Regions from separate parts of the Kribbella sp. NPDC005582 genome, predicted to be linked through region 3. Evidence: predicted binding sites of a transcription regulator. Region 3 holds the regulator's gene; each other region holds the start of a gene.
The links. The regulator HrcA, encoded in region 3, represses chaperone genes, less so after heat shock. The targets are predictions, from matches to a motif close to TTGGCACTCGNNNNNNNCGAGTGCCAA.
Positions count from the first base shown of each region.

Region 1: groES (co-chaperone GroES) is a predicted target of HrcA. The motif match lies at 3,082-3,108, and genes of this name have one in related genera.
Region 2: ABZS29_RS03595 (FmdB family zinc ribbon protein) is a predicted target of HrcA. The motif match lies at 3,936-3,962, and genes of this name have one in related genera.

Region 1 is NZ_JBEXCU010000001.1:980,139-987,423, forward strand. Features, by position in the region: gene ABZS29_RS04840 (SRPBCC family protein) at 1-114, shown strand, start outside; gene ABZS29_RS04845 (GNAT family N-acetyltransferase) at 202-654, opposite strand; gene groL (chaperonin GroEL) at 735-2,354, opposite strand; gene groES (co-chaperone GroES) at 2,647-2,943, opposite strand; gene ABZS29_RS04860 (peptidoglycan-binding domain-containing protein) at 3,213-3,680, shown strand; gene ABZS29_RS04865 (peptidoglycan-binding domain-containing protein) at 3,749-4,345, shown strand; gene ABZS29_RS04870 (class I SAM-dependent methyltransferase) at 4,355-5,497, shown strand.
Region 2 is NZ_JBEXCU010000001.1:724,598-731,882, reverse strand. Features, by position in the region: gene ABZS29_RS03625 (hypothetical protein) at 206-805, opposite strand; gene ABZS29_RS03620 (hypothetical protein) at 981-1,670, shown strand; gene ABZS29_RS03615 (hypothetical protein) at 1,680-1,820, shown strand; gene ABZS29_RS03610 (hypothetical protein) at 1,817-2,440, shown strand; gene mscL (large conductance mechanosensitive channel protein MscL) at 2,437-2,838, opposite strand; gene ABZS29_RS03600 (hypothetical protein) at 2,909-3,520, opposite strand; gene ABZS29_RS03595 (FmdB family zinc ribbon protein) at 3,575-3,916, opposite strand; gene ABZS29_RS03590 (penicillin acylase family protein) at 4,052-6,598, shown strand; gene ABZS29_RS03585 (5-formyltetrahydrofolate cyclo-ligase) at 6,595-7,134, opposite strand; gene ABZS29_RS03580 (UTP--glucose-1-phosphate uridylyltransferase) at 7,202-7,285, shown strand, end outside.
Region 3 is NZ_JBEXCU010000004.1:436,433-443,717, forward strand. Features, by position in the region: gene ABZS29_RS25265 (SigE family RNA polymerase sigma factor) at 1-141, shown strand, start outside; gene ABZS29_RS25270 (Gmad2 immunoglobulin-like domain-containing protein) at 138-1,280, shown strand; gene ABZS29_RS25275 (nuclear transport factor 2 family protein) at 1,297-1,785, shown strand; gene ABZS29_RS25280 (16S rRNA (uracil(1498)-N(3))-methyltransferase) at 2,062-2,778, opposite strand; gene dnaJ (molecular chaperone DnaJ) at 2,781-3,923, opposite strand; gene hrcA (heat-inducible transcriptional repressor HrcA) at 4,116-5,138, opposite strand; gene ABZS29_RS25295 (Gfo/Idh/MocA family oxidoreductase) at 5,200-6,297, opposite strand; gene ABZS29_RS25300 (ThuA domain-containing protein) at 6,282-6,932, opposite strand; gene ABZS29_RS25305 (EF-Tu/IF-2/RF-3 family GTPase) at 7,014-7,285, shown strand, end outside.

The DNA of each region.
Region 1 (7,285 bases), on a different contig from region 3:
TGGACCGGCGCTCAGGTCGAAGCCATGCCCGAGCTCTCCCGCCAGTTCCTCGGCCAAGGCCTCGAGGCCTGGCTCACCGACCTCAAAACCGCCGCCGAACACACCAACGGATAACCCATCGTGTGAACCGTTCTCACCCCCGTATACGAGCGGAGAAGTGTCAACGGGGACGGATATCCGTCCGCGGGCAGCGGGGTGGGATCACGTGGGGGGTTGGAAGTGCAGGAGGTGAGTGGCTTGGGGGCCTGCCCAGTCGATGGGGGTACGGGCGGTCTCTTGCCAGCCTGCACGGCGGTAGAGGGCGATCGCCGGGGAGTCCGGCTTGTCGACCACCTCGAGGGTGAGTCTCCGCCCCCACTCGGCAGCCGTGCTGACACAGTGCTCGAGCAGGCGCCGCCCGACGCCCGCACGCGTTGCCTGCGGGTCCACGAACAGTCGCTCGACCGCCGCGCCGCCTTGCTTGTCTTCCGTGAGTACGACGTGGCCGGCCACCCGGTCGTCGACGACGGCCACCCAGCAGCCGAGCCGGTTGACCGGGGTCAGCCAGGCGTGCGGATCCGCGGGCCAGTTCACCGGATAGCCGGCGAGCTCGTGTACGTCGCGGAGCAGCGCAACGCAGGTGTCGAGGTCCGCGTCGGAGCGCTCACGAATCACGAGACCACCCAAGCACATAAAGAACACCGCCCCGGCACACGAGGTGCCGGGGCGGTGCGGGTGGAGCTTGGTGCCTGAGGTCAGTGACCGTGGCCGTGGCCGTGACCGGCTGCGGCGGGCTCTTCGTCCTCGGGCTTGTCGACGACCAGGGTCTCGGTCGTCAGCAGCAGCGCGGCGATGGAGCCGGCGTTGGCGAGCGCGGACCGCGTCACCTTGACCGGGTCCAGGACACCCTGCGCGAGCAGGTCGCCGTACTCACCGGTGGCGGCGTTGAAACCGCTGCCGATCTCGAGCTCCGCGACCTTCGAGGTCACGACGTAGCCCTCGTAGCCGCCGTTCTCGGCGATCCAGCGCAGCGGCTCGACGACCGACTTGCGGACGATCCGGACACCGGCGAGCTCGTCGCCCGCCAGGCCCAGGCCGTCGTCGAGCACCGTGGCAGCGTGCACCAGAGCAGAGCCGCCACCGGCGACGATGCCCTCTTCGATCGCGGCGCGCGTCGCGGAGACGGCGTCCTCGATCCGGTGCTTCTTCTCCTTGAGCTCGACCTCGGTGGCCGCGCCGACCTTGATCACGCAGACGCCGCCGGCGAGCTTCGCCAGCCGCTCCTGCAGCTTCTCGCGGTCCCAGTCGGAGTCGGTGCGCTCGATCTCGGCCTTGATCTGGTTGACCCGGGCCTCGATCTCGTCGGCCTTGCCGGCACCCTCGACAACGGTGGTGTTGTCCTTGGTGACGACGATCCGGCGCGACGTACCGAGCACCTCGAGGCCGACCTGGTCGAGCTTCAGCCCGACCTCGGGCGCGATCACCTGGGCGCCGGTGAGGGCGGCCAGGTCCTCGAGCATCGCCTTGCGGCGGTCACCGAAGCCCGGCGCCTTGACGGCGACGGAGGTGAAGTTGCCGCGGATCTTGTTCACCACGAGGGTGGACAGGGCCTCGGCCTCGACGTCCTCGGCGATGATCAGCAGCGTCTTGCCGGACTGCACGACCTTCTCCAGCAGCGGCAGCAGGTCCGCGATCGCGGAGATCTTGCCCTGGTGGATCAGGATGTACGGGTCCTCCAGCACCGCTTCGCCGGCCTCGGCGTCGGTGATGAAGTACGGCGAGATGTAGCCCTTGTCGAACTGCATACCCTCGGTGAACTCGAGCTCGGTCCCGAAGGTGTTCGACTCCTCGACGGTGATCACACCGTCCTTGCCGACCTTGTCGAACGCGTCCGCGATCAGGGCGCCGATCTCGGCGTCCCGGGCGGAGATGGTGGCGACGTGGGCCATGTCGCCCTTGTCGTCCACCGGCCGGGCGGTCTCGACGAGCCGCGCGGAGACGGCCTCGACAGCCGCCTCGATCCCGCGCTTGAGGCCCATCGGGTTGACCCCGGCGGCGACGGCCCGCAGGCCCTCGTGCACCAGCGCCTGCGCCAGCACCGTCGCGGTGGTGGTGCCGTCACCGGCGACATCGTTGGTCTTGGTCGCGACCTCCTTGGTCAGCTGCGCACCAAGGTTCTCGAACGGGTCGTCCAGCTCGACCTCACGGGCGACGGTGACACCGTCGTTGGTGATGGTCGGCGCGCCCCACTTCTTGTCCAGGACGACGTAGCGGCCCTTCGGGCCCAGCGTCACCTTCACCGTGTTCGCGAGCTTGTCGACGCCACGCTCCAGCGCGCGCCGGGCGTTCTCGTCGAACTCGAGGATCTTCGGCATGAAGAAAACCAGTCCTTTTCTGAATGTCTCGTTGCAAGCTTCGAACGCAGTCCCACTGTCCTGACCCACTCCGCCCCGGTGCCTAGGGCGTGTCTTCCAATTCCGCGCCGTAGCGAGCATGTGCTCGGTGCGGTGGCTCGGTGCGCTGGGGCGGAGGCCTCGATGCTGTTCCATCGTGGCCTTTGCACCAGTGCGGCGAGGTGCCGTGCCGAGTGCAGCGCAGTAGGCGTGGGATTGGGAGACACGCCCTGGGGCGACCGGGGCGGTGTCAGTCAGGAACAGTGGGCGGTCGTCACTTGCTGACGACTGCGAGGATGTCGCGGGCGCCCAGGATCAGGTAGTCCTGGCCGTCGTACTTGACCTCGGTGCCGCCGTACTTGGAGTAGATGACCTTGTCGCCGACGGCGACGTCCAGCGGGACGCGGTTGCCGTTGTCGTCGATCCGGCCCGGACCGACGGCCAGGATCTCGCCCTCCTGGGGCTTCTCCTTGGCGGTGTCCGGGATCACCAGACCGGACTTCGTGGTCTGCTCGGCTTCGAGCGGCGCGACGAGGACGCGGTCCTCGAGCGGCTTGATCGTGACCGACACTTGCTGACCTCCACGGTCGAAATTCGCACTTTTGTCTGTGGTACTGCGCGGTCGCGCTCCCCTGCCGTCGCGGGGCTCAGGAGGCCGGACCGTTGGCACACTCATACCGAGAGTGCCAACACCGAATCTAGGCCGCGATTAGCACTCGGTCAACTCGAGTGCCAAACAAATCTCCCCGAGCGGACACTCCGGGCAACCAACAACCCGGTACCGGTGTCCAACTCGCTACCGGATCCCGACTCGCGGATCCCGTCTCAGGGGAGAACAAGATGTTTCGTCGCCTGCCGATCGCGGCCCTCGCCGGGGCCGCCCTTGTCATCAGCCCGCTCGCGGTGACCGCCGCGTCCGCGGCACCACTCAGCCAGTGCGACTCCACGACGTACCGGAACGTCGGCGGCGGCTGGACCGTCTACGTCCCGAGCGAGTGGGAGAGCACCAGCATCACCTGCAACCTCGAGTACGGCGACAACCCGCACCGCGACCCGAAGAACCCATTCGGCGACCCGGCCCGGGCGATTCAGTCCCTGCAGAGCAACCTGAACTACTGCTACGGCTCCAAGCTGTCCAAGGACGGCCGGTACGGCGCCAAGACTCGCGACGCCGTGAAGGCGGTGCAGAAGAAGCTCCGGCTGCCGGCCGACGGCGTCTACGGGCCGCAGACTCGGTCGGCGATGAAGTGGCGGATGTACAACCCGACCACGAAGGTGTGGAGCAAGGGCTGCTACGACAAGCTCTGAGCAGTCAGGCGTGTGCGGATAGTGGTCATGCGCTGGCCTAACGCAGGCCGGCGTGGGACCGTCTTCTCATGGCTTTCACGCTGCCCAAACTGCCGAAACTCTCCGGCCGCACCCTCGTGGTGCTCGCCGCCGTAGGTGCGTTGGCGGTCGGTGCGGTCGCGGCGAACGCCTCCAAGCAGCAACAGGCGGCCGCTCCGAAGCCTGCGAGCGACCAGGCGGCACCGCTCGCAGCGACCAAGGCCGGCGACCAGACCGCCCTGGAGGCTGCGGCCGCAGCCGAGGCCAAGCTGGTCCAGTGCCGCTCGGCCCGGCTCATCCCGGTCAACAAGACCTGGGGCATCCCGATGCCGTCGGTCAACGGCAGCTCCAGCACCAACTGCAACCTCAAGTACGGCGATACGCCGCACCGCGGTTCGGACCGGACCGGTGACCCGCAGACCGCCATCCAGGTACTGCAGCGGAACCTGAACTCCTGCTACGGCAGCAAGCTCACCGTCGACGGCATCTACGGCAAGAACACCCGCGCCGTGGTCACCATGGTCCAGCGCAAGCACAAGATCATCGCGGACGGCATCTACGGCCCCAAGACTCGCTCAGCGATGAACTGGCGCCTCTACTCCACCTCCACCCGCACTTGGAGCAAGACCTGCTCGAGCCCGCTCTAAACTGCGCGGGTGACTCTCACCGCCCTACTGGACGCGCCCGAGGTCCTGGCGGCCGCATGTGCGGAGTACCAGGCAGGTAGAGAGCTACAGCTCGTCGAGAAGCTCCGTCGCCGGTACGACGGCGCTCTGGTCAGTGCCGCCGTCACCCAGGCCGCACTGCGCCACCGGGCGGCCGCGAAGTTCGGTGCGGATGCTGCGCTGATGTACTTCACGCCTGATGGCTATGAACAGGCCACTCGCACCGTGGTCGGCACACACCGGGCCGCACGGATCGCTGCGGCGTTGCCCGGCAGCAGTGTGATCGATCTGGGCTGCGGAATCGGTGGCGACCTGATCAGCGCCGCCCGCGCCGGCCTGCGAGTCACCGGCGTCGAACGCGACCCCGAAACCGCTGCAGCCGCGCGCGCGAACCTCGCTGCGCTTGACCTGCCAGGCGAGGTGCTGGTCGGCGACGCCGAGTCCGCCGACCTCACGCCGTACGACGTGGTGTTCGCCGACCCGGCGCGGAGAGCGGACGGACGCCGAGTGTTCGACCACAACGCCTACTCGCCGCCGTGGAGCTTCATCACTGGACTGCTGGAGCGGACTGCCTGCGTGAAGGTCGCACCGGGGATTCCGCACGACGCCGTGCCCGATGGGGTCGAGGCGGAGTGGATCAGCGATGCCGGTGAGGTGAAAGAGGCCGCACTGTGGTCAGGCGCGCTGTACTCCGGCACTGCGCGACGAGCGACACTGCTGCCCGGCGGGGCGACCGTGACCGACGCACCGGAGACCGACAGCGGTCCGGTCGGCAACTACCTCTACGAACCGGACGGAGCCGTCGTACGAGCCGGCCTGGTCACGGCCGTCGCCGCCGCGGTCGACGGCTGGCTGCTCGACCCGCGGATCGCGTACGTGACCGCGGACAAGCTCGTGCCTACGCCGCTCGCATCGGCGTACGAGATCGTCGAGGAACTGCCCTACAAGGAGAAAGCCCTGCGCGCCTGGGTACGCAGCGCTGACATCGGCACCCTCGAGATCAAGAAACGCGGCATCGACCTGGACCCCGCCGTACTCCGCAAAAAGCTCGCCCCCAAAGGCACCACCTCCGCCACCCTCGTCATCACCCGCATCGGCCGCGACGCCGTCGCCTACTCCTGCCGCCGCATCTGAGACCCGACTTGCATTCGATCTGTATTCGAACATATGATCGACCGAAGAGCGGGCCCCCGGGCGGTTAGCCGGCGGACGAGGTGCTGCGTCCAGTTGATGCACTCCCCGGGGGCCCGCCACTAAGCCGTCACCCCTCGTTCACCCACCCCCGGCACGCTGACCAGAACCGGTCGGCCGCTGACCGCTCACCTGGGGCAAGCGGCAATCCCCCACCCCAGGCTTCTCTCCCGCCGAGCCCTTCCCCGCCCGGCGGACTCCCCCCGCACGCCAGCGCACCGGCCTTCACCTAGCAAGCAGCGCACCGCCGCACCGCTACCACCGCATCGCCTTCCACGAACTTGCACCACAGCGCGGTCCCCTCCACGCTGCTACCGCCTGCACGTTCCGCACCGCCGAGCGTCCCGCGCGCCCCCTCGGCGCACCGGGCACCGCGCGCCCTCTCCACGCCGCCGCGCTGCTGCCGCGCCCATGCGCCGCGCCGCCGCACGTCCCCTCCACGTGCCGCCGTGCCGCTGCCGGGCAGACGCGCCCCCTCCACGCACCGCCGTGCCGCTGCCGCGCGCACGCACCGCCGTACACACCCTCCACGTGCCGCCGTGCCGCTGCCGCGCAGACGCGCAGCGCCGCCGAGCATTCGCCGCGCACCGCGCGCTCCCTCGGCCCACCGCGCACCGCGCCCCCTCCACGCACCGCCGTGCAGCTGCCGCGCGCACGCAGCGCGGTACACACCCTCCACGTGCCGTCGTGCCGCTGCCGCGCGCACGCGCAGCGCCGCCGTACGCACCCTCCACCTGCCGTCGTGCTGCTGCGCGCGCACGCACAGCGCCGCCGTACGCACCCCGCCACGTATCGCGGTGCTCTATGCGCGCCAGCACCGCACAGCCGAGCGTCCGCCACGTATCGCGCATCCCAGCCGGCTCCCCCGGCACACCAAGCGCCGCCCCCCTCCACGCACCGCTCATCGCGCGCCCCTCCATGCACCGGTCTCCCGGCACCACCCATGTCGCGCCCGTCTCGGGTGCCCAACCTGCCGCCCCAAACCGGTTCGGGGAGCATGCACCCCCGATCCAGTCCTGGATCCGCCCCAAACCGGTTTGGGGCCGCGAGGCGAGGGCCGGAGTTGGGGGCGAACCCCATGGCCGGGGGTGTGGACAGGTAATACCTTGTTCTCGCCCACGACGTACTGGTTCCAGGCGACGAAGCTGTCGTAGTCGTGTGCATGCCCGCGGTTGTGGTTCACGGATGCGTACTGTCACCCAGTGGCAGTGGCACTCCGTGAAGCGGAGCGTCGCCTGTTCCGCCTCCATGTAGCGGGGGATGTGGGGTGCATGTTGGGCCGCTCAGGGCTGAAATGTTCCCCGGCCCCGGCGATGGGAACGTCTGGTCGCTGACCTTGCGACACCTCAGCCGCGGTCGGCGCCCCGAAGGCGTCGCCGGCTGCTCCGGGTTCGAGCGCAGCCGAGGACGAAGCTCGGCCGAGGACGTCCGCGGTGGCTGATGCCGGCTCCGGCCGACGTACAGCGTGTGGGTTGAGCGACGCGGTGGCTGAGGTGCTGGCGAGGCTGCGACCACCTATCCGTTGCCTGAGGTTCCGGGCTGTGGTTGCCCCGACCGACCAGTCACCTTGAGCACCCCTCGACCAACCGCAGCCACGAGACTTGGTCGACCGGTGCTCAAAGTCATCACCGTGCTCACCTTGAGCACCCCTCAGTCACTTGTACGGCGGGGAGATGGCTGGTGCGTGCTCAAGGTGCATTCGGCGAGTGACGCCAACGACCTCACCTCGAG
Region 2 (7,285 bases), on a different contig from region 3:
GGCTGGGCGTACAACACCTCACATCTATTAGATGCATCGAGATGTCCAAAGCGCTGCACAGCTGCTGCGCTGGTTGCCACACAGTCTGATCTCACCGGGCTGAACTCTCGGCGGAGAACACCGAGCGGTCCAGACCGGCGTGAACCGGTCTGGACCGCGGTGCGACCCGGTCCGGACGGCTTCGGGGGGCGCGTCCGGCGCAGGGTCAGCGCAGGCCGAGCGACTTGATCAGCTCGGGGGTCGCCTGACGCGGTGCGGGAAGAGCGCCGGGCTTGCCCTGGCCCTCCAGCGTGGTCGCGACGAGGCGGCGGCAGCCGAAGGACTCCACCGTGTAGGAGAGCACTCCGCGGTCGTTGTCGGTGAACCGCAGCACCCAGGTCGGTCCGAGCTCCTTGGTGCAGAAACCCGGCTTCTTCGCGACCGTCGGCGCTGCGTTCACGAGCGCGAACAGCTGCGTCGCGTTGGCCGCGTTGCGCTTCGTCGTCACGTTCGCGTAGGTCGCCCCGGTGGCAGCGGCGTCGTACTGGCAGATCGTCACGGAGACCGGCTGGAACAGGGACTTGGCCGGGCCGGTGCCCCAGGTGACCTTGTCCGTGGCGGCCTTGACCGACGCGATGGTGTCCGGGCAGTCCATGCTCGGAGTGCTGCTGGGAGTGCTCGGAGTCGGCGTGCTGGTGGTCGGGGTGGGGGTGGGCTGGGCGGCGGGCGGGGACGAGGCGTTCTCGGAACCGCAGGCGGCGGTCATCCCGAGAATGGCCACGACAAACGTCGCACCGATCAGGCCCCGTGTCCGTAATGCGCTCACGACTGGGTCCTTCCGGTTGGCAAGGCCACCCATGATGCTCGACCGGAGTCTCATAGCGGGCGCCAAAACATCACGGCGGCGCGTCGTTCCGGTCACGCCCGCCGATCGTCGAGCAACCGACGCCGACCTGTAACGCGCACGCGCTGTACGCCTTTCCCGACTACGATGCTGTGCCGTGGCCCGCAACGACAGAGCCGGAACGGCGCAGCGCGAACGCGACGAGTGGCAGCTCGGTATCGACTGGGCGCGCTGGCTGCTGTCCGGGAATCACCCGCAGCCGTTGATGATCTACGGTCTCGTCCTCGAGCCGGGTGAGGTCGCCTACGTGAACACGCCGGCGCACTACGCCCGGCTGTACCGGGGGAGCGGCCGCTACACGACCAGCGGCGGCTTCATCATCGGTCACCCGGCGCTCGTGGTCGGCGCGCTGGCGGCCAACGCTGCCGTCAACGCGAGCCGCAAGGCCGCGGCCAAGCGCAACACCGAGCTGATGTGGCGAGACCTGCAAGAGGTCCCGACGGTCGCGACCAACTACCGGATCCTGTGTCAGCTACCGGGGCGTGGCTGGTTGAGCTTCTACTACAACTCGGTGCAGGAGTTCTATCCCGATCCGGCGAACTGGCGGATCACCTTCGGCTTCCAGAACGCCGAACCGCTGCAGCTCGGCGGTCTCGCCATCCCGACGCTGTCCGTACTGACCGCCTGGTCGGTGCTCGGGAGCGACCGCTGGCACGGCGAACCGGGCATCCAGCCGTTGCTCCAGGCCGCTACCGCCCCGCAGGTCGACCCGTACGCCGTCCAGGGTGAGGTGGTCGCCGAGCAGCCCCGTGAGCTCGGCACCGGCGAGCCCCCGCCGACTAGGTAACCTGGAACCATGACGACCCCCTACGAGGACGACGAGCCGGTGCTGCCCGACCAGACCCGCGACGACGACCCGCGGAGCTGGGGCGAAGGCGACTCCTCCGGCGACGATGACGAGCGCATCCTGCGCGAGGTCCCCCCGCACCACGGATGAGCAGTACGGTTCTGCTCGTCCATGGAGGCCTGTGGGAGCCCATGGACGCCGAAGCCTTCTGGGGTGCGCCGGGTATCACCGCGGCGCTCACAGCGGTCGGCCTGACCGTTGTGGCCCCGGACCGTCCGAAGCGTCCGAGCGATTGGGCGGTTGAGGTCGAAGTGCTTGGTGAACACCTGGCCGACTCCACCGAGCCGGTCACGATCATCGGTGCATCCAACGGATGCACAGCAGCTGCTCGGCTTGCCTTGATCTATCCCGCTCTGGTTGATCGGCTGCTGCTCGCGTGGCCCGCGACCGCCGGTGACGCCGCGGTCGACACGCTCACGCTGGCCGGTCTTCTGGGGCGTGGTTGCAGGGTCGACGACGCCAATCGGCTACTTGCCGGCGACACTCTTCGCGGTACGACGGATGCCGAGCTGGCCGGCCTCGGCCGGGTGCCGGTAGCTGTTCTTCCGTCGTTGCTCGAGAACCCGGTGCATCAGCGCCGTACGGTCGATGCCCTGCTGAAGGTGATTCCGGGAAGCCGGGAGGTGGCCGGTTACCCGGAACCACCGCGGCCCGACTTCCCGCCGTACCTGGATCAGTTCGTGCGGACGATCGTGGAGTTCGTGGACTAGGAGCGCTCGCGCAGGAAGTCCCGGATCTCGGTCAGCAGCTGCTGGTCGGTGGTCAGCGGGTCCGGCTCCGGCTCCTGACCGCGGGCGCGGCGCTCGGCCAGCTTGTTCAGCGGCATGACGATAACGAAGTAGATCGCCGCCGCGACGAACAGGAAGTTGAGAACCGCCTGCAGGATCAGGCCGATCGAGAACTCTGACCTGTTGATGGTGAACGACAGCACGCCGGAGATGTCCGGCTTGCCGAAGATCGCCGCGATCAGTGGGTTGATCAGTCCGTCGACGATTGCCTTGACGACCAGAGCGAACGCTCCGCCGATGACGACCGCGACCGCGAGGTCGACCACGTTGCCGCGCATGATGAATTCTTTGAAGCCCTTGAGCATGAGCACTGCCTCCACGAAGCGGATGTTGTACTCGGGTCAACGTAGGACTGTGCCGCGCGTCACGCGAGGGCCCGCGCCGGAGCGATCAGCTCGTATCCGGCGTCAGGGCGACGCTGATTCTCGAATTCGTGGTGGCCTGCGCCAGTCTGGCGGCGACGGCGGGGGAGACTGCCGTCACGATCAGTGCACCTGTCGACCGTGACGAAGGCAGCGCGATCACGCGGACCGCGTGGGCGACGAGCCCGGCCGCGGCGGTCGCCGTACTGGTCCCGGCGTAGAGGTCGAGGCGGTCGCCGACCCGGAGCAGCGCGCCGACCTCGGCGTCGTCGATGCGGAACGGATAGGCGACGGATCCGGATGGGACGAGGCCTGGGCCCAGGAAGCGGGCATCGGTGAGCGGTTCGCCGGCTCTGACAGGTCCGGCCAGGACGCGACTGGTGAGGTCGGTGCCGGGTCTGAGCGCTCCGGAGGGGACGGACTCGGCGGGGAAGGCGAGCGAGCGTAGGTCGCCGCCGGCAGGCACGGCTCCGCCGGGCAGATCGCGCGCCGCGGCAAGGACGGCGACTGTCGGCGGAGCGGCCGGAGCGAGGGAGGTCAGGCCGAAGTAGACCGCGGCCGCTGCGGCGACACCCGCCAGCAGACGGCGGTGCCAGCGTGCGGCCCGGGAGAGATCGCGGAGGAACGAAAGGCTTGTCATGCCAGAGAAAGTACGAGCTTCTCTGGCGCCTTCTTCAGTTATCCACAGACCAAATCAGGCAGCGCTGGACGAGCTGCCCTTGCTCGACGACGACGATGAAGAAGACGACGACGAGTCCGAAGACTTGGCCGCCGGCTTGCTGTCCGAGGAGGACGAGGAAGACGTCGAAGACGACGAGGAGGAGGTCTCGGCCTTGGCCGGGACCGAGCTCTTACCGCTCGAGCGGCTGTCCGTGCGGTAGAAACCGGAGCCCTTGAAGACGACACCCACCGCGTTGAAGACCTTACGCAGCGTGCCCTGGCACGCGGGGCAGACCGTCAAGGCGTCGTCGGTGAAGCTCTGCCGCACCTCGAGCGCCTCACCGCAGTCGGTGCACTGGTACTGGTACGTGGGCACGGTTGGTTCCCTTCGGGCGTTGGCACTCCTACTACTCGACTGCTAATAATGCGTCAGCGGGCCGAAGTATTCCAAACTTCCGCGTGAACCGGCCCCCATTTGGGGCCTCGGGCCGCATTCTCTACGGTTGGGTCCGTGCGTCGCCTGCTTCGAGCCGTCATCATCTGCGGTATCGCCGTCGCCACGGTCCTCGTGGTGATCGCCGGTACTGCCGTCTTCGTCGTCCGCCACTCCTTCCCGACGTACGACGGGACGGTCGAGCTGGCGGGTCTGGACGCCGATGTCGAGGTGGTCCGGGACAGCAACGGGATCCCGCAGATCTATGCCTCGAACCCGGCCGACCTGTTCGCCGCGCAGGGCTATGTGCACGCGCAGGACCGGTTCTTCGAGATGGACTTCCGCCGGCATGTCACCGCGGGCCGGCTGAGCGAGCTGTTCGGCAAGGACGCGCTGGAGACGGACAAGTTCGTCCGCACGCTGGGCTGGCGGCGGGTCGCGGAGAAGGAGCTCGGCCTGGTCGAGCCGTCCACCCGGCAGTACCTGGACGACTATGCCCGTGGCGTGAACGCGTACCTGGACAAGCACAGCGGTTCCGGGCTCAGCCTCGAGTACGCCGTCCTCGGCCTCGATCCGAACGGTCGCCGTGACTACCGTCCGGAGCCGTGGACCGCAGCCGACTCGCTGGCCTGGCTGAAGGCGATGGCGTGGGACCTCGGCGGCAACATGGACGAGGAGCTCACCCGGACCAAGCTGCTCGCCACGCTGCCTTCCAAGAGTGTCGACTCCCTTTATCCGGCGTACCCCTTCGACCGGAACGAGCCGATCGTCCCAACGGCGTCGGTCGGCGCCGACGGCAAGTTCAGTGCCACGCCCCCGGCCGGCAACGAGATCCGGCGCGGCATGCTGACCGCCGGCCTGCTGAAGTCACTCGACACGGTGGAGAAGGTCGCCAAGGGCCTGCCGCAGCTGCTCGGCCAGGGCGACGGCATCGGTTCGAACTCGTGGGTCGTGTCCGGTGACCACACCGACAGCGGGAAGCCGCTGCTGGCCAACGACCCGCACCTGGGCGCGACCATGCCGGGCATCTGGTCGCAGGTCGGTCTGCACTGCACCAAGCTGAGCCGCACCTGCCCGTACGACGTTTCCGGCTTCAGCTTCTCCGGACTGCCCGGCGTGGTGATCGGCCACAACACGGCGATCTCCTGGGGCTTCACGAACCTCGACCCCGACGTCCAGGACCTGTACCTGGAGCGGATCGAGGGCAACAACGTCCTCTACAACAACCGCTGGAAGCCGCTGACCACGCGTGAGGAGACCTTCCAGGTCGCCGGTCAGGACCAGCCGGTCAAGATCACCGTGCGCGAGTCCCGGCACGGCCCGATCATCTCCGACGTCGGCGCCGACCAGCGCGAGACCGGTGAGCTGGCCGCCCGCCGCGACAAGGCCGCCAAGCCGTACGGTGTCGCGCTGCAGTGGACCGCGCTCCGGCCGGGGAAGACCGCCGATGCGCTGTTCGCGATCAACCGGGCCCAGAACTGGACCGAGTTCCGCGAGGCGGCGAAGCTCTTCCAGGTCCCCTCGCAGAACCTGATCTACGCCGACACCGAGGGCCACATCGGCTACCAGGCGCCCGGGCTGGTGCCGATCCGCAAGGTCGCCAGCGGGAAGTGGCCGGTGGCCGGCTGGGATCCGAAGAACGACTGGACCAAGTACATCCCGTTCGACGCGATGCCGACCGAGTTCGACCCGGCCGACGGGATCATCGTCACCGCGAACCAGGCGGTGGTGCCGAAGACGTACCCGTACTTCCTGAGCGACAGCTGGGACTATGGCTACCGCTCGCAGCAGATCCTCGAGCGGATCAAGTCGGCCGGCACGCTGGACGCGGCCAAGATGGCGTCGATCCAGCTGGACACCAAGAACCGGGCCGCCGAGATGCTGGTGCCGTCGCTGCTCAAGATCGGGATCAACGACGACTTCGACCGGCAGGGGCAGGACACGCTGAAGGACTGGGACTTCACGCAGCCGGCCGACTCCGCACCGGCGGCGTACTTCAACGTCGTCTGGCGCAACCTGCTCGCGCTGACGTTCCACGACCAGCTGCCGAAGGAGGCCTGGCCGGACGGCGGGTCGCGCTGGGTAGAGGTCGTGCACACCCTGCTCACCCAGCCCAACAACAGCTGGTGGGACGACCTGCGGACGCCGCAGGTCGAGAGCCGCGACGACATCCTGCGTGAGGCTCTGGTCGACGCCCGCGAGGAGATCACCAAGAAGATGGCCCGCGAGCCGTCGAACTGGCAGTGGGGCCGGCTGCACAAGCTCACGCTGGAGAACCAGACGCTGGGCACCTCCGGGATCGGAGTGGTCGAGAAGCTGTTCAACCGCGGTCCGTACGAGCTGGGTGGCGGGACGTCGATCGTGGACGCGACCTCCTGGGACGCGTCGGTGGGCTACGAAGTGACCGCGACGCCGTCGATGCGGATGGTGGTCGACCTGTCGGACTTCGACAAGTCCCGCTGGATCAACCTGACCGGTACGTCGGGCCACGCGTTCTCGAAGAACTACACCGACCAGACCGAGCTCTGGGTGAAGGGCGAGACGCTGCCCTGGGCGTTCACTCGTGGTGCGGTCGAGGCGAAGCGCAAGCACACGCTGACGTTCACGGGCAAGCCCGAGCGTTAACCGAGTGGGACGAGCCCGGTCGGCGTGAGCGCTGCGCCGACAAGGTGGTCGTGCGGATCGGACGGCAGTGCCTCCACAACCTCGGAGTCGTAGACGGCTGCCCAGATCGGCGTACCAGGGGTTGTGCGGGTGAGTGCCCGATCGTAGGAGCCGCCGCCGCGCCCCAGCCGTACGCCGTCGCGCGCCACGGCTACGGCCGGACAGATGACGAGTTCCGCCGTACTGATCGCCGCCGGGCCCAGATCGGCCCGGGGCTCCGACAGTCCGAGCCGCCCCGGCACCAGATCGGCCGCTCCAGGTGCCACACCCCAGCCGAGGTCGTTGTCGGCGTACAGGATCGGTAGCAGGACCTCGTGGCCGCCGGCCAGCAGCCAGTCGATCAGTGCGCCCGTCTGCGGCTCCGCGCCCATCGAGACGTACAGGGCGATGCGCTGCGGCATCCGGAGCGAGCGGGCACCTGGCAGCAGGTCCTCAGCGGGCCTTGCGGCGCGGGCGGTGAGGAAGTGCTGCCGCGCAACGGTCTTGGACGCGAACACGGTCCGATCGTAGGTGGGGGTGACGGGGTTAACACTGCGATTGCTCCGTGTCCCCTAGGGTTGTCATATGAGTGAGGCGGGGTTACAGCAGGCTCAGGACAAGATGCGGGCGGCCGGTGCGGCAGAGGTGGCCATCCGCGTCTTCACCCAC
Region 3 (7,285 bases):
ACCGTGATGGTGCTGCGCTACTACGGCGACCTGTCGGAGGCGGAGATCGCCGACACGATGGGGATCAGCCGCGGATCGGTGAAGAGCCATGCCGCGCGAGCGACCAAGTCGCTACGCCAGCTCCTGGAGCAGAACCTATGAACGACTACTCGAAGGACCCGTTCGACGAGCTGATGCGCCGATCCCTGGCCGAGGAGGCCGACCGGATCGAGCCGACCGACGCCCTGCCGGAGATCCTCACCCGCGCCCACGCCGTACGGCGTCCTGTCGTGCGCCGCCCGTGGGTGGTGACAGCCGGCCTGGCCGCTGTCGGTACGGCGGCAGCGGTCGGCGCTTTCACGGTCTTCAACGACAACCTGAACACAGCGGACGAGGGCGACGCCGTCGCCGGACCCGGCACAGTCACCTCCGCCACCGGCGCACCGGTGGTTCCGCCGGAGACCCCGCGGAGCCAGTCGGCTACGGCGCCGACGGAGGCGCCGGCCGACCGGTCGACCACTCCCGAGCCCAGACACAGCATCTCCGAGCCGGCCGTGTCGGACAAAGCCGTCGCGGTCTACTGGCTGGGCGACGCCGCCGCCGGTCGGCCGATGACCAAGCCGAGCGTGCAGGCGAAGTCGTCGACGAGGCTCTACCGGACGTTTTCCAGGGTGTCGGGCCGGCCGGCGTACGAGGCCGTCGAGATCATGACGACGCAGCAGCCCGACGATGCCGACTACTACTCGCTCTGGAAGGGCGCCAAGGTGAAGTCGGTGTCGACGGACGGCGACCTGATCACCGTCGACTTCGAGCGGTTGCCGCCGGCGACGAGGATCGATCCGGCCGTCGCGGAGGTCGCGGCGCAGCAGCTCGTCTACACCGTCCAAGGTGCGCTGGGCGAGAGCACCCAGCCGGTCCAGGTCCTGCAACAGGGCCGGGCCGGCGCGCGGCTGTTCGGCCAGGTCGACACCAGTGAGCCGCTCCTGCGCGCCCAGGCGGCCGACGTCCGGGCGCTGGTCTCGATCGAGTCGCCGACCGAAGGGTCGATGACGAGCTCCGGCCTGGTCACCGTGAAGGGCCAGGCCGCCGCCTACGAGGCGACCGTCAACTACGTCGCGACCAACGCGAAGACCGGGCGGACGTTCAAGGACGTCGTGAACACCACCGAGGGGCAGAAGTTCGCGCCCTTTACCTTCCAGCTGAAGCTCGAGCCAGGCCAGTGGCAGATCGAGGCCTACCTGCTGTCGGCCGAGAACGGCGCGGTCAGCGACCTGGACACCAAGACCATCGTGGTGCGCTGAGTACGATCGACTCGTGATGATCGAACTCGCCGACTATCAGTTCGGGCTCGGCGCGCGGAACCGGCTCGCGGAGGCAGCACAGCCCGGGCGAGACGGCGCGCTGGCGGCGCTCGAGACGTTCTACTACGCGCTCAACCAGCAGGACCTCGACGTCCTGACGGCGGTCTGGACCGACGACGAACTGGTCCAGCTGAACAACCCGCTCGGTGGCATCCTGCGTTCCCGGGCCGCGGTGGCAGACCTCTACCGCAAGGTCTTCGCCGGCGACCTCCGCCTCCAGGTCACCTTCGGCGACGCGGCCACCTACTGGCACGCGGACTCGGTGGTCTTCGCCGGTCGCGAGACCGGCAGCTACCAGCACCCCGACCGTGGCGAAGTGCCGCTCACGATCCGTACGACGCGCATCTTCTCCTACGACGACGGCCGCTGGGCGCAGGCTCATCACCACGGCAGCATCGACGACCCCGAGGCGCTCGCCACCTACCAGCACGCAGTGCGGGGCTAGCGCCAGTTCACGGGCGGACGACTCGTCGCTCCGCCAACACCAACGGATATCCGTTGCTGTTGCCCGTTCGCTCCCCGTATACGAGCTGAGGAGGGGCAACACCCGGGGATATCCCATCGATCAGGGCGGCGTTCACGCCGCTAGCGGCAACCACCGTTCATCTGTAGCCAATGACAACCTCAGCGGGCCGCGCACGCCTGCGCCACCGCTGGCCCGGGCGGGTCAGGCCACGGATCCACGCACGAGCCGCACGGGCGGGTTAGCTGCCCCGGCCCATTAGCTCCAGCGGGAGCGGGCGAGGAGGGCTGAGGCGGCGGCCACGCCGGCGGTCGACGTACGGAGGACTGTGTCGCCGAGGCGGACCGGCTCGACGGCGAAGGCGGCCAGCTCGACGGGGGCGATTCCGCCTTCGGGGCCGATGACGATCACGATGTCGCCGGTGGCTGGGACCTCGAGGCCGGCGAGGGGGACAGTCGCTTCCTCGTGCAGGATCACGGGCAGAGCCGCGTCCTGCAGCAGTTTGGCGATCTCGGGCGTCGTCGCGATCGGGGCGACCTCGGCGAACCACGACCGGCGGGACTGTTTGCTCGCCTCGAAGGCCCAGGCCTGCCACTTGGTGAGCGTCTTCGCGGACCGCTCGGGGTTGCTGCGGAACTGACTGCGCTCCGCGTTCCACGGCACGATCACGTCGGCGCCGACCTCGGTCAGCATTTCGACGGCCAGTTCGGCGCGCTCCCCCTTCGGCAACGCCTGTACGACGACGAGCCGCGGCGTACCGGGTGCTTCGCTGCCGCGCTGGTCGACGGCCACGGTCAGTCCGGACTTCGAGGCGGTCGTCACCGGGCCCTCGGCCCACGCGCCCCGGCCGTCGGTCAGCCGGATCCGCTCGCCGGGGCCGATCCGCCGTACGACGGCGGCGTGCCGGCCCTCCGCCCCGTCCAGGGTCAGCTCCTCGCCGTCGAGTTCGGCGGCGAAGAAGACCGCAATGCCCATCTCTAGTGCTGGCCGAAGGCGTCGCGGAGGCGACCGAAGACACCCTTGTGGGCTGCCTGGATCTGACCCTGCGGACGCTCCTCGCCGCGAGCCACCGCGAGCTGCTGGAGAAGCTCGACCTGACTCTCGTCGAGTTTGGTCGGGGTCTCGACGATGATCTGCACGATCAGGTCGCCGCGGCCCGCGTGCCGCAGCCGCGGTACACCGCGCGCGGTCAGCGTCATCGCCGTCCCGGACTGCGTGCCGGGCCGGATCTCCAGCGGGGTGCTCTCGCCCTCCAGCGTCGGCAGGTCGATCGTCGTCCCGAGGGCGGCCGCCGTCATCGGCAGGGTCACCGTGCAGTGCAGGTCGTCGCCGTTGCGGGTGAAGACCTCGTGCTGCTCAACCTCGATCTCGACGTACAGGTCACCGGCGGGACCGCCGCCGGGGCCGACCTCGCCCTGGCCGGACAGCTGCACCCGGGTGCCGGTGTCGACGCCGCCGGGGATCTTCACAGTGACCGTACGGCGGGAGCGGACGCGGCCGTCGCCGGCGCATTCCACGCACGGGTTCGGGATCGTCGTACCGAAGCCGCGGCAGTTCGGGCAGGGGCGCATGGTGCGCACCTCGCCGAGGAACGAGCGCTGGGTGTGGGTGACCTCGCCGCGACCGTGGCAGATCTCGCAGGTGACCGGCTCGGAGCCCGCCGCCGCGCCGGAGCCCGAACAGGTCGGGCAGAGTACGGCGGTGTCGACCTTGAGCTCGCGGGTGGTCCCGAAGGCCGCCTCGGCGAGGTCGATCCGCAGCGGGATCAACGCGTCCTGACCACGGCGGGTCCGCGGCCGCGGCCCGCGGGTGGCCCCGCCGGTCTGGCCGAAGAACGCGTCCATGATGTCGGTGAAGGTGAACGCCTGACCGAAGCCGCCCGGTCCGCCCCCCGCACCGGCCGACGCGAACGGGTCGCCGCCGAGATCGTGCATCTGCCGCTTCTGCGGATCGCTCAGCACCTGGAACGCGCGGCCGATCTCCTGGAACTTGTGGTGCGCGTCCTCGGAGTCGTTCACGTCCGGGTGGTACTGGCGTGCCAGTTTGCGGTACGCCTTCTTGATCTCGTCCGCTGAAGCGTCACGGCTGACGCCCAGGACGGCGTAGTAATCGGTGCTCATACTCCAGACCAGGGGTTGGTGGTGGGGGTGTGTGATGGTCCAGCGCCGTAGCGAGCAAGTGCTCGGGGCGGTAGCTCGGCGTGCTGGAGGGGAGGCCTCGATGTGGTTCCATCGTGGCCTTTCCTCCAGTGCGGCGAGATGCCGTGCCGAGTGCTGCGCAGTAGGCGTTGGGCCATCACACACCCCCTTTCATCAGGATTCGGCCAGGATCTGGCTGACGTAGCGCGCGACGGCCCGGACAGCGCCCATCGTGCTCGGGTAGTCCATGTGGGTCGGGCCGACGATGCCGAGCGTGGCCAGCGCCTCCGACTTCGACCCGTAGCCGGTCGCGACCACCGAGGTGGTGGCCAGCTCCTCGTACGGGTTCTCGTGACCGATGCGGACGGTCAGGGTCTGTGGGTGGGTCGCCTCACCGAGCAGCTTGAGCAGGATGACGTGCTCCTCCAGCGCCTCCAGCACCGGCTTCACGTTCCGCTCGAAGTCGTCGCCGTACCGGGTCAGGTTGGCGGCGCCGCCGACGGCGATCCGCTGCTCGCCCATCTCGTCGGTGAACGCCTCGAGCAGGGTGGAGACGATCGCGCTCACCAGCGACCGGTCCTCCGGGGCGAAGTTGTCGGCGACGGCGGCCAGCGAGGTGGCCGCTTCGGTCAGCCGCTGGCCGACCATCGCCGTGTTCAGTCGCGACCGGAGGTCGGCGACCAACTGCTCCTCGATGTCCTTCGGGAGCTCGACGATCCGCTGCTCGACCCGGCCGTTGCTGGTGATCAGCACGAGCAGCAGTCGGCGCGGGGTCATCGTGACCACCTCGATGTGGCGAACGCTCGACCGGTTCAGCGACGGGTACTGCACGATCGCGACCTGGCGGGTGATCTGCGCCAGCAGCCGCACGGTCCGCCGGACGACGTCGTCCAGGTCGACCGCGCCGCCGAGGAAGGACGTGATCGCCTTCTTCTCGGCCGCGGAGAGCGTCTTGACCGTGCTCAGCTTGTCGACGAACAGCCGGTAGCCGGCATCGGTCGGGATCCGACCGGCGCTGGTGTGCGGCTGGGTGATGTACCCCTCCTCCTCCAGCGCGGCCATGTCGTTACGCACGGTGGCCGGGGAGACGCCCAGGTTGTGCCGGTCGACCAGAGTCTTCGAGCCGACCGGCTCATGGGTGGCCACGTAGTCCTCGACGATGGCGCGGAGAACATCCAGTTTGCGTTCGTCCAGCACGCGCACCACCCTCTCCCAGCCGGCCAGTACGACCTGGCACTCACAAGTTCAGAGTGCCAGTCTAGGCGGTGTCGGGCGTCGCTCCCAACGGAACCGCTGCGGGGCGCGTCACGGTGCTCGCCACATCCAGCGGTTGATCCTGTACGGCGGAGTCGATGAACGACTCGAGTACGTCGAGCACGTGGTACGCCAGCTCGCCGTTCGCCCGGTGCGGTTCGCCGTTGCGCAGCGCCCGCGCCATGTCCGCGACACCGACGCCACGACCCGAGTCGGCGTACCCACCGGCGACCGGTACCTCGGTCCACTCCCGGTTGGCCGCAGTGACGAGCTCGACGGCGCCGTCGAAGGTGTTCGGGTCCGGAACGGACAGACTGCCCTCGGTGCCGTGCACCTCGATCCGCGGCAGCCGCCCGGCCCACACGTCGAACGACATCAGCACCGTGGTCAACGCACCCGACTCATGCTCCAGTACGCCGGTCAGGTGCGTCGGCACCTCGACCGGGAACACGGTCCCGGCCCGGGGGCCGGTGTGGATCATCCGCTCCTGTTTCGACCGACCGGCCCGCGCGGTCACCCGGCGTACCGGGCCGAGCATGGTGACCAGGCTGGTCACGTAGTACGGGCCCATGTCGAGCACCGGGCCGCCACCAGGCTGGTAGTAGAACTCCGGCGCCGGGTGCCAGAGCTCGTGGCCGGGCGTAACCATGAAGGCGGTCGCGGCGTGCGGCGTACCGATGTCACCACGATCGATGACGGCTCGCGCGGTCTGGGTGCCCGTGCCGAGGACGGTGTCCGGGGCACAGCCGATGCGCAGGTCGTTCGCAGCGGCGTACTTGAGCAGCGGCTCGGCTTCCGCGCGATCCATGGCCAGCGGCTTCTCGCCGTACACATGCTTGCCGGCGGCCATCGCAGCCTGATGTACGGCGGCGTGCGCCGCGGGGATCGTGAGGTTGACGACGATGTCGACGTCGTCGGCGGCGTACAGCTCATCGGGTGAGAGCGCGCGAACGCCATCGGTCGCGACGGCCTGCGCGCGGGCGAGGTCGAGATCCGCGACCGCGACGACCTCCACACCGGGGAGCTTGGCCAGGTGCTCGAGGTAGGTGCCCGAGATGACGCCGGTTCCGACGATGCCGACCCTTGTCACTTGCTCGCCCACAGCAGCCCCCGCTCGATGATCGTGCGTACCTCGGGGACGTCGAAGTCGTCGAGCTTGTGACCGACCGTGCAGACGAACACGCGGCCCTCACCCCACGTCCGCGTCCAGACCACCGGCATCACGGCGCCCTCGATCCAGGGAAAGTCGGGGTGCGTGTCGAAGGTGGTGGTCGCGAGCACGTTGTTGGTCGGGTCCGCGTGCACGTAGTACTGCTCGGTGTGGACGTCGAAGTGCGTGATGCCCTCGACGATCGGGTGCTCACCGACGACCTCGACGCGGTAGTCGGTGAAGTTGTGCGGGTGCGAGATGAACTGACCGCCGGTGATGAAGCTGTAGTCGGCGTTGTCGCGGAACGAGTCCACGATCCCGCCGTGCCAGCCGGCGAACCCGGTGCCGCGGCGGATCGCCTGGTCCAGGCTCTTGAGGTGCTCCGGATCGGCCTTCGACATCGTCACGCATTGCAGGACGAGATCGACGCCGTCCAGGTCCAGGTAGCTCTCGGTGCTCTCCGAGGTGGTGACGTCGTACCCGTTCTCCTTCAGGTACGGGATGAACAACTCGGTCGCCTCGACCGGCACATGCCCGTCCCAGCCACCCCGCACCACCAGTGCACGTCGTGTCGTCACATCGACCATCCTTCGAAACTTTCGAATGAACTACCGGAATATTCGTAATGACTTTAAGCGTGTGTACCGGGCAAGGTCTAGGGTCGGGCCATGGGTTGGAAGTTCTGGAAGAAGTCGGCTGCAACCCCTTTCCCAGGGGTGCGACCGCAGGATGTCCTGCCGCCGGGCACGTTCGGGCTGGCGGTGGAGGACGTGTTCTCGATCACCGGTCGCGGCACGGTGGTGACCGGGCGGGTGCTCTCGGGCAGTGCGTCGGTGGGTGACCAGGTCGTGGTCGTCCGGGGCGGACAGGTCGTGCTGCAGAGCCAGATCGACGGCGTCGAGATGTTCCGCAAGACCACCACGGTCGCGAACGCCGGCGA